Regions from separate parts of the Virgibacillus tibetensis genome, predicted to be linked through region 1. Evidence: riboswitches for the same ligand, from Rfam matches in the RefSeq annotation. Region 1 holds a riboswitch; each other region holds the start of a gene.
What was found. A riboswitch is a leader RNA that binds a small molecule or an ion and turns the genes downstream of it on or off. The one in region 1 is predicted to bind S-adenosylmethionine.
Positions count from the first base shown of each region.

Region 1 (3,391 bases):
CTCTTTCGTTAACTTGCTGATTGGTGGTAATGTACCAGATGCATCAGCAGTAAGGAAAATAATTGTATTCGGATGTCCTGCAACACTCGGAGTTACAATGTTATCAATATTTTCCAATGGGTATGCTGCACGAGTATTCTCGGTTAGAGAAGTATCATCATAGTTAGGAAGTCGAGTATCGTCGTCCAGTATTACATTTTCCAGGACAGACCCGAAGCGAATAGCATCATAGATCTGAGGCTCCTTTTCCTTTGACAAATTGATGCACTTAGCGTAACAGCCGCCTTCAATATTGAAAACACCATTAGGTCCCCATCCATGTTCGTCATCACCAATCAAGCGTCGGTATGGGTCAGCAGACAAAGTTGTTTTACCAGTTCCCGATAATCCAAAGAACAATGAAACATCTCCTTCCAGACCAACGTTTGCTGAACAGTGCATGGATAAAATATTCTGACGAGGTAATAAATAATTCATAACAGAGAAAATTGATTTCTTAATTTCACCGGCATATTCTGTCCCACCAATTAAAATCACACGCTGTTTGAAAGACACAAGAATAAAAGTTTCAGAGTTAGTGCCATCTACAGCAGGATCCGCTTTGTATGTTGGAGCTGATATTACAGTAAATTCGGATTCGTGCGTTTCTAGTTCGGATTCTTCAGGGGTAATAAATAACTGACGAGCAAAAAGATTATGCCATGCGTATTCATTAATCACCTTAATAGGTAAGCGATAATTAGCATCTGCACCCGCAAAGCCTTTAAATTGATACAATTCTTCTTTCTCACTTAAATAAGTTACAACTTTTTTATAAAGTTTATTAAAGGAATCTTCATCAATTGCTTGGTTTACAGAACCCCAATTAACAACATCTTCACAAACTTCATCCTTGACGATGAATTTGTCTTTAGGTGATCGCCCTGTATATGTTCCAGTAGTTGCACGAACAGCTCCAGTAGCTGTTAGTATTCCTTCATTCCTGGATAATATTTTCTCTACTAAACGTGGTACAGTAAGATTAGTTAGTATGTTCCTATGCGAACTCAATTTCTTTAATAATACTTTTTCAACAGTTTTCATGTAGATACCTGCCTTTTTGATGATTTTGTATGGAGACAACTAGATAATAATGTATATTTCTTAAATCTGATTAATAGTATAACACATTTGAAAGTATAGTCCATACTAATAATAGTATTAATTTTAAATAATTTCGTGTCATTATTGTTAGACCTCTATAAATAGTTGACATACCAGCCCTATTTCGTTTAAGCTAAATTCGAACGGATACTCTCTTATTCAGAGTTGGTGGAGGGACAGCCCCGATGAAGCCCAGCAACCATCACGTCATGTGAAAAGGTGCTCACCTGGAGCAAGGAATTTTCCTTGAACAATAAGAGCGAAAGGCCACAGACCCTTTCCTCAATTGCAGGAAAGGCTTTTTTTGTTGATTAATGACTTTGAATGAATACAAATCATAAGATATAGAGTACCGTATTACCATATAAAGGGAGGATTTAGCCAAATGGCTGCGAATCGTCGTTTATTTACATCCGAATCAGTAACGGAAGGACATCCAGATAAAATTTCTGATCAGATATCAGATGCAATCCTGGATGAAATATTAAAGGAAGACCCATACGCCCGTGTGGCCTGCGAAACTATAGTAACCACAGGATTAGTATTAGTTGCCGGGGAAATATCTACGAATACGTATGTAGATATCCCAGCAATTGTCCGTAAAACAATAAAAGAAATAGGTTATACACGTGCGAAATACGGTTTTGATGCAGAAACCTGTGCAGTGCTGACAGCAATTGATGAACAGTCTGTTGATATTGCAAGTGGTGTGGATACTGCATTAGAAACTCGTCAAGGAAAAAAAAGCGATGAGGAAATTGCTTCAATTGGTGCAGGAGATCAAGGGTTAATGTTTGGTTTCGCTTGTGATGAAACAGAAGAATTAATGCCTCTGCCTATTTCACTGGCTCATAAACTGGCAAAGCGCCTAGCAGATGTACGTAAAGAAAAAATACTAGATTATATACGTCCGGACGGAAAGACTCAAGTAACTGTTGAATATGATGAAAATAACACACCTGTACGAGTTGATACCATTGTTATATCAACCCAGCACCATCAGGGTGTTACGAACGAACAAATTGAAAAAGATATAATAGAACATGTTATCGGCCCAGTAGTTCCCAAGGAATTGTTAGATAAGTCGACCAAGTATTTTATTAATCCGACAGGCCGATTTGTTATCGGTGGACCTCAAGGTGATGCAGGTTTGACAGGTCGTAAGATAATTGTTGACACTTATGGTGGATATGCTCGTCACGGTGGAGGAGCTTTTAGTGGTAAAGATTCAACAAAGGTAGACCGTTCTGCAGCCTATGCAGCACGATACGTTGCTAAGAATATCGTAGCAGCAGGCCTAGCTAAAACCTGCGAAGTACAGTTGGCATATGCAATCGGGGTAGCCGAACCAGTCTCCATTGCGATCAACACTTTTGAGACAGGGACCGTAAGCGAAGACATCTTAGTTGATACGGTTCGAAAAATATTTGACTTACGTCCTGCGGGAATTATTCGTATGCTTGATTTACAAAAGCCTATCTTTAAAAATACAGCTGCTTATGGGCATTTTGGCAGAACGGATATTTTATTCCCCTGGGAGAAAACTGATAAGGTAGAGGAACTCAAAGCATTAACTGCTAAATAATCAAACAGGCAATCCTATCGTATGGTAGGATTGCCTGTTTACATGGCTTTACATTTCTGTGTTTATTCTATAATACGCTGCTTTTTCCACATAGGAAGTTCTAACTCGTTCCATCTCAGCGTAATCCTCATCCGTTAACTTTCGAACCACCTTTGCTGGTCTTCCAAGTGCCAATGTATGTGGTGGAATCTTTTTGCCAGGTGGTACTAGGCTTCCAGCACCTATAAATGCACTTTCCCCAATTTCGGCGCCATCCAATATAATAGAACCCATTCCTATTAAAGCATTCTTTCGTATGACTGAAGAATGCAGTGTAACCTGGTGGCCAATTGTCACATCATCTTCAATAATTAATGGAAGGTTCGGGCTTTGATGAAGCATGGACAAGTCTTGAATACTGACACGTTTCCCAATCATGATTGGGGAAATATCGCCACGTATAACGGTTTTAAACCAAACACCAGACTGTTCATCAATTGTGACATCTCCGATAACCGTGGCATCTTTTGCAATAAAAGCTGTTTCATGAATAGATGGTTTTGCGCCTTTATATGATTGTATCATTTGTATCCTCCTAAAAAATATGGTGATATAGTTAGTATAGCAAAGATAAGAGTACGTTTTCTAGAATGGAGGATATAAGTTGGCAAGTCGTATACCAAC
Region 1 is NZ_JARZFX010000009.1:6,513-9,903, reverse strand. Features, by position in the region: gene pckA (phosphoenolpyruvate carboxykinase (ATP)) at 1-1,083, opposite strand, end outside; SAM riboswitch class I at 1,296-1,403, shown strand; gene metK (methionine adenosyltransferase) at 1,529-2,728, shown strand; gene QGM71_RS15335 (gamma carbonic anhydrase) at 2,777-3,292, opposite strand; gene QGM71_RS15330 (tetraprenyl-beta-curcumene synthase family protein) at 3,372-3,391, shown strand, end outside.

Region 2 (3,391 bases), on a different contig from region 1:
TAAAGCGAATCGCACCGTTTTTCCAATATGATCAAGATCCATATATTTTTGTCAGGGATGATGGCAGTCTTGCTTGGATTATAGACGCTTATTTAACGGCCGAACGTTATCCATATGCAGAGTCACATAAAGGCAATGAAAATTATATTCGAAATTCGGTAAAAGTAGTCATTGATGCTTATACTGGGGAAGTGGATTTTTATATTGTAGATCCGGATGAGCCATTGCTGCAAACCTATCAGAATATATTCCCTGATTTATTTACGGAAGAGATACCAGAAGATGTGCAAGCGCATTTCCGTTATCCTGAAATGTTGTTTTCCATCCAGGCTGCTATGTTTGGAACATATCATATGTCTAATTTAGAAGTATTCTATAATCGGGAAGATTTTTGGCAATTTCCCACTGAAAAATATTTCAATAAAGACGTAGACGTTGAACCTTACTATATCACCATGAAGTTACCTGAATATGATGAAGAAGAATTTATTCTTATGATGCCATATACGCCAAGAAATCGTCAAAACATGGTTGCGTGGATGGGTGTTCGGAATGATGGAGATAATTATGGAGAACTGTTTGTTTACCAGTTCCCTAAACAAAAAAATGTGTATGGACCGCAACAAATAGAGAACCGGATAAATCAGGACAGTACGATCTCCCAACAGTTGAATTTATGGTCACAAGGCGGATCAGAGGTTATACGGGGAAATCTGTTAGCAATTCCAATTGAGGATACGGTCATGTATGTAGAACCGATTTATATTGAATCATCCAATGCAACATCACTACCTGAAGTTAAACAAATTGTCATTGCATATGAAGATCATATTGTAATGGAAGAAAACTTTGACATTGCCCTTGAGCGGATGCTCGCACTGATTGACCCAGAAGTGCAAGTTGAAGTGGATGAAGAAGCTGCTGAGGGAACAGAAGATCCAGTACAGGTCATTACTGGTGCAGAAGAAACGCTACTCGAGTTCTCGGATTTGTTTAATGCTTATCAGAATGCATTATCTCAAGGAAACTGGGAAGAAGCTGGAGAGATTATGACTGAAATAGAAAATATGTTAAGCGAAGTTGAATAAGTATTATAGGAAGGCGCTCCAGTTAGTTGGAGCGCTTTTGTTCGTTGTATGGACTGTAATATATTGAATATGTTATTGGCAATTTTAAGTTAATTCTAAATTCATACTTGATTTATCGGATTAATTCGAATACACTATATCTAATAATTAAATATTCTTATCAAGAGAAGCTGAGGGAACTGGCCCTATGAAGCTTCAGCAACCTCTGACATATGTCAGAAAGGTGCTAATTCCAGCGGGAGCAATTCTTGAGAGATAAGAGTGGAAATAACTAAAATGGAACAGCCCTCTTTTCTCATTAAAGAAAAGGGGGCTATTTTGTGGAAATATACAGTTAGGCATAGCTAGTTCAAGAAGTCCAGTGAAAAAATGACACATCGAATTAGAACACGACTATAAAAAATTGCGAAAAGAAAGGTTGATCGTCATGAGTGACATCGTTATTTTATCAGGAAGTCCCTCTGAATATTCCCGGTCTGATAAAGTGCTGAAATACTTAGGAGACTTAATTCAAGATGAAAATTTCAAGGTAAGTCATATTTCCGTAAAAGATGCACCACATAAAGACATATTTCAGGGGAATTTTGAAAGTCCGGCTATCAAAGAAATTGCGACATTAATACAGAATGCTAGAGGAGTTATTGTTGGATCTCCGGTTTATAAAGGCGCTTATTCTGGAGTTCTCAAAGCATTAATTGATGTACTCCCACAGGATGTGTTGCAACATACGCCAGTATTACCATTAATGACAGGCGGAAGTATGTCCCACCTCCTGGCGCTTGAGTATACATTGAAACCAGTGCTGGCAACATTAAAAGGCCATAATTTAAAAGGACTTTACTTACTTGATAGTCAAATAGATAAAAATAAGAAAAATCCAATTATAGATGAGGATCTATTAGGACGTACAAAAAAGCAGCTTTATTACTTTCTCGAATTAGTAAACAATCAAAATCCGGTAGTCTCATCAACTTACTAAGTATCTGTAAACATGAACAATAACCTAAAGGAGGAAAAATAATATGGCAAAAAGAAGAATTTATTTGAATGCTTTTGATATGAACTGTGCTGGTCATCAGTCTCCGGGCTTATGGACCCATCCGGAAGATGAGTCCCACCGTTATAAAGATAGCGAGTATTGGATTGAACTTGCTAAAACATTGGAGAAAGGACGATTTGATGCTGTTTTCATTGCAGATGTGCTGGGTACGTATGATGTTTATGAAGGATCAAGAGATGCAGCAGTGCGTCAGGGGGCACAATCCCCAGTTAATGACCCGTTATTAGTTGTACCGTTAATGGCTGCAGTAACAAAGCATCTCGGATTTGGTGTGACAGCTTCAGTTACGCATGAGCATCCCTATCCATTTGCTCGCAGGATGACTACATTAGATCATTTGACGAAGGGACGTGTGGGCTGGAACATTGTCACCTCCTACCTGAAAAGTGCAGCAGTTAATATGGGTTTGGAAGATCAAATGAAACATGATGAGCGGTATGATTTAGCGGCAGAATACTTGGATGTGTGCTATAAACTATGGGAAGGAAGCTGGGAAAAGGATGCAGTTAAGTTGGATAAAGAAAACGGTATTTTCACTGATCCCAGCAAAGTACATGATATTCATCATGAAGGGAAATACTTTAAAGTCCCTGGCGCCCATTTAAGCGAGCCATCACTCCAACGGACACCTGTCATTTATCAAGCGGGAGCATCTGCGAAAGGTCGTGCATTTGCAGCTGAAAACGCAGAATGTGTTTTTATTGGTTCACCAACATTAACCGTAGCTAAAGAGACGGTTAAACGGCTGCGGGATGATATCGAGAAAACTGGGAGATCACAAGAAGAAGTCAAAATTCTTACGATGTTTACACCGATCGTCGGCAGAACGGAAGAAGAAGCTCATGCGAAATATAATGAGTATAAGAATCATATCAGCCATGAAGGAGCATTAGCTTTATTTGGTGGTTGGACCGGAATAGATTTATCCGAATATGACTCAGATCAGGTTATCAGTTATATAGAGAATGATTCGATTCGTTCAGCGCTTGAAGGTTTTACAAAAATAGACCCTAATAAACAATGGACAGTTGAAGAGATCAAGAACTTTGTAGGTATTGGCGGCATGAGCGCCTATGCTGTCGGATCACCCGAACAAATTGCCGATACGATGGAGGAATGGGTTAATGAAGCTGGAGTGGATGGATTTAATATTGCCTATGCAATAACTCCCGGCACGTTTAAAGACTTCATTGAATATGTAGTACCAATTCTACAAGAAAGAGGTTTGGTTCAAAAAGAGTAT
Region 2 is NZ_JARZFX010000024.1:16,514-19,904, reverse strand. Features, by position in the region: gene QGM71_RS20945 (UPF0182 family membrane protein) at 1-1,088, shown strand, start outside; SAM riboswitch class I at 1,243-1,350, shown strand; gene ssuE (NADPH-dependent FMN reductase) at 1,516-2,067, shown strand; gene QGM71_RS20935 (LLM class flavin-dependent oxidoreductase) at 2,111-3,391, shown strand, end outside.
Region 2: another riboswitch for S-adenosylmethionine. It lies ahead of ssuE (NADPH-dependent FMN reductase); the one in region 1 lies ahead of metK (methionine adenosyltransferase).

Region 3 (3,391 bases), on a different contig from region 1:
CGATTGGTCTCTTTTACGTAATTCCTGATTTTTTTTAATTTGCTGAACAAGGTTACATGTAGCAACAGTGTGACGGCAAATGCAACAAACAATATCATAAAAATAAACTCAATCATCGGATTTGCTAAAATAGCCTCCGCTTTTTGCTCACTTGTGACTAATCGTAAAATTGACTCCACCATCAGGCTTCCCCCTATGTAAAGATTCCAAGTGCCATGCATTGTTGTCAGAAGCGACCACTAGTTTACAGCCCCTATCTTCATACATATTCCAAGCATGTCCAAATCATGAATAGAAAAATATACGAACAGTGCACTGTTCAAATCTGTAATTTATGTCGATAGTTTGAACAATGCAATGTATACCTGAAACGAGCAATAGATTAATGATATTATTAACAGGAAATACGAAGGAGAGGTGCTTTGATGAAAACAAATAAATCGCCCTTAAAAACAATCGTTATTATTACGCTGGCTGTTGTTGTTTTAATAGTGGCATTAGTCATGATAGTTAATAGCAATTCTGAAACTGGTGAAGGTGATTCCCTGGTTAAACAGCCGCCAACAGAAGGACAACCTACCTTAGGTGACAGTGATGCTCCTGTAACAGTTGTAGAATTTGGAGATTTTAAATGTCCATCCTGCAAATTATGGGGGGATAACTTCTTTCCGCAATTAATAGAAGACTATGTGGATACCGGGAAAGTACAATTTGCTTATATTAATGTTCTTTTTCATGGTGAAGAATCAAAATTAGGGTCATTAGCAGCTGAATCGGTGTATAAGCAAAATCCGGAGGTATACTGGGATTTCCATAAAGGCATATACGACAAGCAAGCAGGCGGCCATGATACAGAATGGCTGACAATGGAGACCATTCTTGAAGTTGCCGACGGTATATCCGGCATTGACACAGAACAATTAGAGTCCGATGTAAAAAATAACACTGAAATAGATGAAGTAAACAAAGACACTGAATTAGTAACCGAATTTAACGTAGAATTAACTCCAACCATTATGGTTAACAACATAATGATTGAGGATCCATTTGACTATGATGCCATTGCGAATGCGATAGAAAGTGAATTAGAAGGTAACTAATATGAAGAATTTGGATAGCAGACAACTTTTCTTATATGCTGCCTGGCTGGTCTCCCTCGTCGCAACATTAGGCAGCCTTTACTTTAGCGAAGTACGTGGGTTTATTCCATGTGAGCTTTGCTGGTATCAACGAATTCTTATGTACCCGCTAGCATTGCTTCTGGGAATAGGCACATTTCAGAGTGATTTTACAGTTAAGAAATATGTGCTCCCATTGGCAATCATCGGCTGGGCTGTTTCTTTATTTCATTATTTGGAGCAGAAGATACCGGGATTTGCTAAAATCAAACCATGCGCGGACGGAATACCATGCAGTGCAGAATATATTAATTGGCTTGGGTTTATCACTATCCCCTTTCTGGCATTTACCGCATTCAGCATGATTATTGTGTTGATGCTACTTATCAGAATACCAAGAGCAAAATAGCATACCATTTTATTCATTATGAGCTACCGTTCTGTTCTAAAGTATGAGCGGTAGCGTTTTTAAATGCTGAATCGTATCATCTAGGACTTACTAATCTATTTTATATAAATCATAAAAATGTATTGACTAATCTACTCTGAATCATTACAATTTATCTTAATTTAAAAAATGAATAGTTTGTTTTCTTATCGAGAGAAGCGGAGGGACTGACCCTTTGAGGCTTCAGCAACCAGTAATTGATTACATGGTGCTAATTTCAGAAGAATACCCCGGTATTCTAAAGATGAGATGAATTGGAACGTGTTGTTACTAATTTATAATCAACCTCCTCTCATCTTAATTGAGAGGAGGGTTTTTGTTTTTAAGAAGAAACCAGTAGCTGTTTACTGACATAAATACGACTATTCACATTACTTAACTTTGATTTATAAATGGGAGGCAGAATAACAATGACATCATATGGCTGGTGGTTAATTTCATTTGCTATTGTATACACATTCGGATTAATTCTTGCTGGGAATATTTCCAGAAAGAAAGCTGCAAAGGATAATGGGTATTTTGTTGGAGGGCGCGGTTTTAATAAATGGATAGTAGCGTTTTGCATTACAGGATTATTTTCAGGTTCCACGTTTATTTCTATTGTTGAACTATCTTATTTATCAGGGATATCAGCCATTTGGTATGGTGTTGCCGAAACGGTCCAAGTATTACTAATTGCCTTTATTATTATTGGACCCTTCAGAAAAAAACTTGTAGTTACAGTATCTGGGCTGATCGGGGAGCGCTATGGTAGAGCAGCACTTGGTATCGGTGGAGCGATAACAGCTTTTGCCTTTCCCATGTGGTCTGTTGCAACAGCGATTGCCTTTGCTTCGGCTGTACACGTCTTTACAGGGATTTCATTGTCACTATCCGTTGCCTTTACCGCTTTACTGCTGTACGCATACTTGAAAGCGGGTGGGATGTGGTCTATAGCCTTCACACAAACGATAAACATATTTATCTTTATTATCATGTTTGCGATAGGAATCATTGCATTTTTTATAAATCCTGGCATCGATGGTTTACGTGAATATGCAGCAGTGAATCCGAAAATGTTTGAATTAAATGGTGTTGGAACACAAATTATTGTTGCTTGGTTTGGAACATTCCTGGTAAATGTAATCCTGGCGCAAGCGGCCTTTCAAATGGCTTTGTCATGCAAAACACCTGAAGAAGGACAAAAAGGACTGAAATTAGCTGCCGTTTTTGGCATCCCGTTTATCATACTAGGTATTCTGTTTGGAATATCTGCGGCTATCGTGGCGCCTGATTCTGGACTTGGACTGGTGGCATTACCACAATACCTAATGGAGGTGCTGCCTGCACCACTTGTAGCATTATTCTTCCTTGGCATTTGGGCTTGTGCACTTGGCTGGGGAGCGCCATGCCAATTTTCTGGGGCTACAAGTCTGGGGAAAGACGTAGGGAGTGCGCTAAATCCTTCTGCTACATCGGAACAGCTTATTAATTATACGAAAAAATCATTACTTATTCTTACAGGCCTCATGATTATATTTGGATTAACGAGAACAGAGCAATCAGCATGGTGGAATATCTTAGCATGGACAATGAGGAATTCTGCAACCTTTGCTCCAGTCGTAGCAGCTTTATTCTGGAGGTTGGCGACCAAGGAAGCGGTGGTAGGTTCTATGATTGCTGGGTTTTTATCTGGAGTTACCTGGTACCATATTGGTGGCTGGCTGCCAAATGAATTTTATTTAAATATCCACCCTGTTTGGGTAGGAATGTCAGCAAACATCAGCACACTCGTCCTAATTACATTGGTGCAAAATGCATTCGTGTTGAAATTCAACTTATTCTC
Region 3 is NZ_JARZFX010000008.1:78,374-81,764, reverse strand. Features, by position in the region: gene QGM71_RS14950 (MotA/TolQ/ExbB proton channel family protein) at 1-182, opposite strand, end outside; gene QGM71_RS14945 (DsbA family protein) at 426-1,100, shown strand; gene QGM71_RS14940 (disulfide oxidoreductase) at 1,111-1,527, shown strand; SAM riboswitch class I at 1,710-1,817, shown strand; gene QGM71_RS14935 (sodium:solute symporter family protein) at 1,977-3,391, shown strand, end outside.
Region 3: another riboswitch for S-adenosylmethionine. It lies ahead of QGM71_RS14935 (sodium:solute symporter family protein); the one in region 1 lies ahead of metK (methionine adenosyltransferase).

Region 4 (3,391 bases), on a different contig from region 1:
CCGTGTCGTGAATTGCGCGACGGTCACTCATGACGTAACCATCGAAGCCCCAGTTGTCCCTTAGGGCATTTTGAAGCAGTTCAGAACTGTCACAGGCATAGGTGCCGTTAACATCCGGGAACGAACACATTACAGAAGCCGGATCAGCATCCTTAACGGTCATCTCGAATGGCAGCATGTACAGCTCGTTCATGGCCTGTGAGGGAACTTGGACACCCATCGTCCATCGCTCAGTCTCCTGCTCATTGCCTGCCAGGTGCTTGAGCTGTGCCTGGACACCTTGGCCCTGGATGCCCTTAACCTGCTCAGTCGCCAAGATACCAGTTAGGTATGGGTCCTCACTGAAGTACTCATAGTTCCGGCCATTGTACGGGTGACGCACAAGGTTCATGCCCGGTCCGAGCATCACGTGATGTGCGAAGGCCCGTGTCTCCTCGCCGAGGATTCGGCCGGCCTCATAATTCAACTCGTGGTTGAAGGTCGCGCCCATAGCCAGGGTAGACGGTAGTCCCGTTGCCTCTGGGTCATTGCCACACGATCCGCCCTTTACACCCGTACCACCATTGGTCATGCGGATTGTGGGAATGCCCAGTTCCTCAATCCCACGGATTTGTCGGCCGGTGTCCTGCCACTCACACTCCGGCAGGGTACCCTGGGGAGCAAATTCGCCGTTCATATACTTGCTACTACCACCCCTGTCGATAACGACCGTCTCACCGGTGTCGTTCTCATTGAAGCGTGAAATAGCGATTTGCTGGATCTTCTGTTCCATCGTCATCTCATCAAGAAGCAGCTCCGTGCGCTCTTCAGCAGAGAGCTCGGTGTTCATCCAAGGGAGATCTCCTTCTGTTCCATTGCCCATCGCACTTACAGAATTTACTAACGAGGACATGAAAATAGTTGCAATCATAAAAATAGAAATAATTCGTTTTGTCATGTTGTTCTCTCCTTCTAGTTGTCTATTAGTCTCGAAATAATTCTTTTTACAATCTTAACGCCTCCCTTTTCTACAGGTCTCCTAATATACAGAAAAACTATTACGGTTTCATGTACGATTCATAACAATTAAGTAACAAATACTACAAAAATTGCACTGCTCCTAAAGTCACAAAAATCATTCAATTACTGTAGTAGAAATGTTTTCCAAATAACCAATCAAAATGAATAAATTAAAACAAACTATAATTGGGAAACGAACAAAGAAAATGCTCAATCACAGTAAAATCTAGTCTACTTTTAAAAAGTCTAATTTCCTTTATATGCTCTTTGGAAATCGGACTTTTTATCTGGCAAAATTGTACTCATCTAATCGCTAACGTCCTTCTTAAATAGAACTCATTGCTTAGGCAATCACTCCATCATTCATTTCTTTGATAATAACCTCATTTACTTATGGTGTGGTTCGCCCCCCTCATTATCCGAAACGCCCGATAAACCTGCTCCAACAAGATTAATCGCATTACTTGATGTGGAAAGGTCATTTTTTGAAAATGACAATGCTAAGATTCGCGCGCCTTCTTTTTGTTTTACTTCCACCCTAATTGAAAAACAATTAAAAAAAATGATTGACACCAGGATGTTATTGTATTAATGTTGTTAATTAAGGAAATCAACAGAAGATAATTAAATAGCGTATCTCTTATCAAGAGTAGCTGAGGGACTGGCCCGATGAAGCTCGGCAACCATCTATGTTCGCATAGAAAGGTGCTAAATCCTGCAAAACGTAATTGTTTTGGAAGATAAGAGAGGAATTTGTATACCTATACATTTCAGCCTCTCTTTCTAAAAGAGAGGCTTTTTATATTATCAAAAAGTATTCCTATTACATACAAATTTGGAGGAATGAACATGAAGAAAATAGGTTTTATTTTATTAGCTTTATTATTGGCAGTAGTAATTACAGGGTGCGGATCTGATGAAGCGAGTGGTCAATTAAATGATAAAAAACTACTTGTCGGAGTAACTGCTGGCCCACATGAACAAATTGTCGAGAAAGTTGCCGAAGTAGCAGCAGCTGATGGACTTGAAATTGAATTGAAGGTTTTCTCTGACTTTATCCTACCTAACAGTACATTAGAAGAAGGTCAATTGGATGCAAACGCCTATCAACATCAGCCATTCTTAGATCAATTTAATGAAGATCATGAAACAAATTTAGTTCCAGTTGGAAAAACAATTTTAAATCCAATGGGTATTTACTCAGAAAAATATACGAATATGGATGACCTACCAGATGGTGCAAGAATTGGCTTACCAAATGACCCAACGAATGGTTCAAGAACCCTCTATATTTTAGAAGAAGCTGGCTATATTACGTTAGCAGATGACAATAAGGAATTAGCTTCCATTCATGATGTTGTTGATAATCCAAGGAACTTTGAATTTATCGAACTAGACGCCGCACAAATTACCAAACAATTAGGCGAGGTGGACGCGGCATCTGTTAACACGAGCTTTGCAATTGCTGCTGGTCTAAACCCAGTCGAAGATGCGATTCTATTGGAGTCTACTAGTTCACCTTATACAAATTACATTGTCGTTCGCGAGGAAAATCAAGATGATCCTGTCGTAGAAAAGTTAGTCAAAGCTTATCAATCTGAGGAAGTGAAACAATTTATCGAAGAAGAGTTTCGTGGATCAGTGCTTATTGCATGGGAGTAAGCTCATTTCGACAAGATAAATTATCGGGACAAAAGAAGGTATAGGTTCTAAAAACTTATACTTTCTTTCTATTTAAAATAAACCGACTCATTTTTCATAGAAGGGAAAATAGAGCATGATACGATTAGAACAAGTTTCAAAGTCATTTGAATCAAAAAAAGGTGTTATAAATGCAGTTAATGATGTGAACCTCCACGTTAAAAAAGGCGAGATTCACGGTGTAATTGGTTATAGTGGTGCTGGGAAAAGTACATTAATTCGTTGTGTGAATTTACTTGAGAGACCTACTACTGGAAAAGTATTTATTGGTGATAAAGAAGCCACCTCCCTTCCACTCGAGCAATTACGCGAAACAAGAAAAAGAATTGGTATGATTTTTCAGGGATTCAATCTATTAAAAACAGCAACGGTCTACGATAATATCGCCATCCCACTTAAACTACTTGGATTCAGCAAGTCTGAGACAACGCTTCGGGTTGAAAAGTATTTAACCATTGTCGGTTTGGCTGATAAACATCAATCCTATCCAAATCAATTATCTGGAGGTCAAAAACAGCGTGTTGCGATTGCAAGGGCCTTGGCACAAGAGCCAGAAATTTTACTTAGTGATGAAGCAACCAGTGCGTTAGACCCGGAAACAACGGATTCGATTTTAGATTTACTTTTAAAAATTAATCAAGATCTCGGTATAACGATTTTATTAATCACTCATGAAATGCATGTCATTCAA
Region 4 is NZ_JARZFX010000004.1:18,763-22,153, reverse strand. Features, by position in the region: gene QGM71_RS10115 (beta-glucosidase) at 1-937, opposite strand, end outside; partial or broken gene QGM71_RS10110 (23S rRNA (pseudouridine(1915)-N(3))-methyltransferase RlmH) at 1,387-1,490, opposite strand; SAM riboswitch class I at 1,637-1,746, shown strand; gene QGM71_RS10105 (MetQ/NlpA family ABC transporter substrate-binding protein) at 1,849-2,661, shown strand; gene QGM71_RS10100 (methionine ABC transporter ATP-binding protein) at 2,777-3,391, shown strand, end outside.
Region 4: another riboswitch for S-adenosylmethionine. It lies ahead of QGM71_RS10105 (MetQ/NlpA family ABC transporter substrate-binding protein); the one in region 1 lies ahead of metK (methionine adenosyltransferase).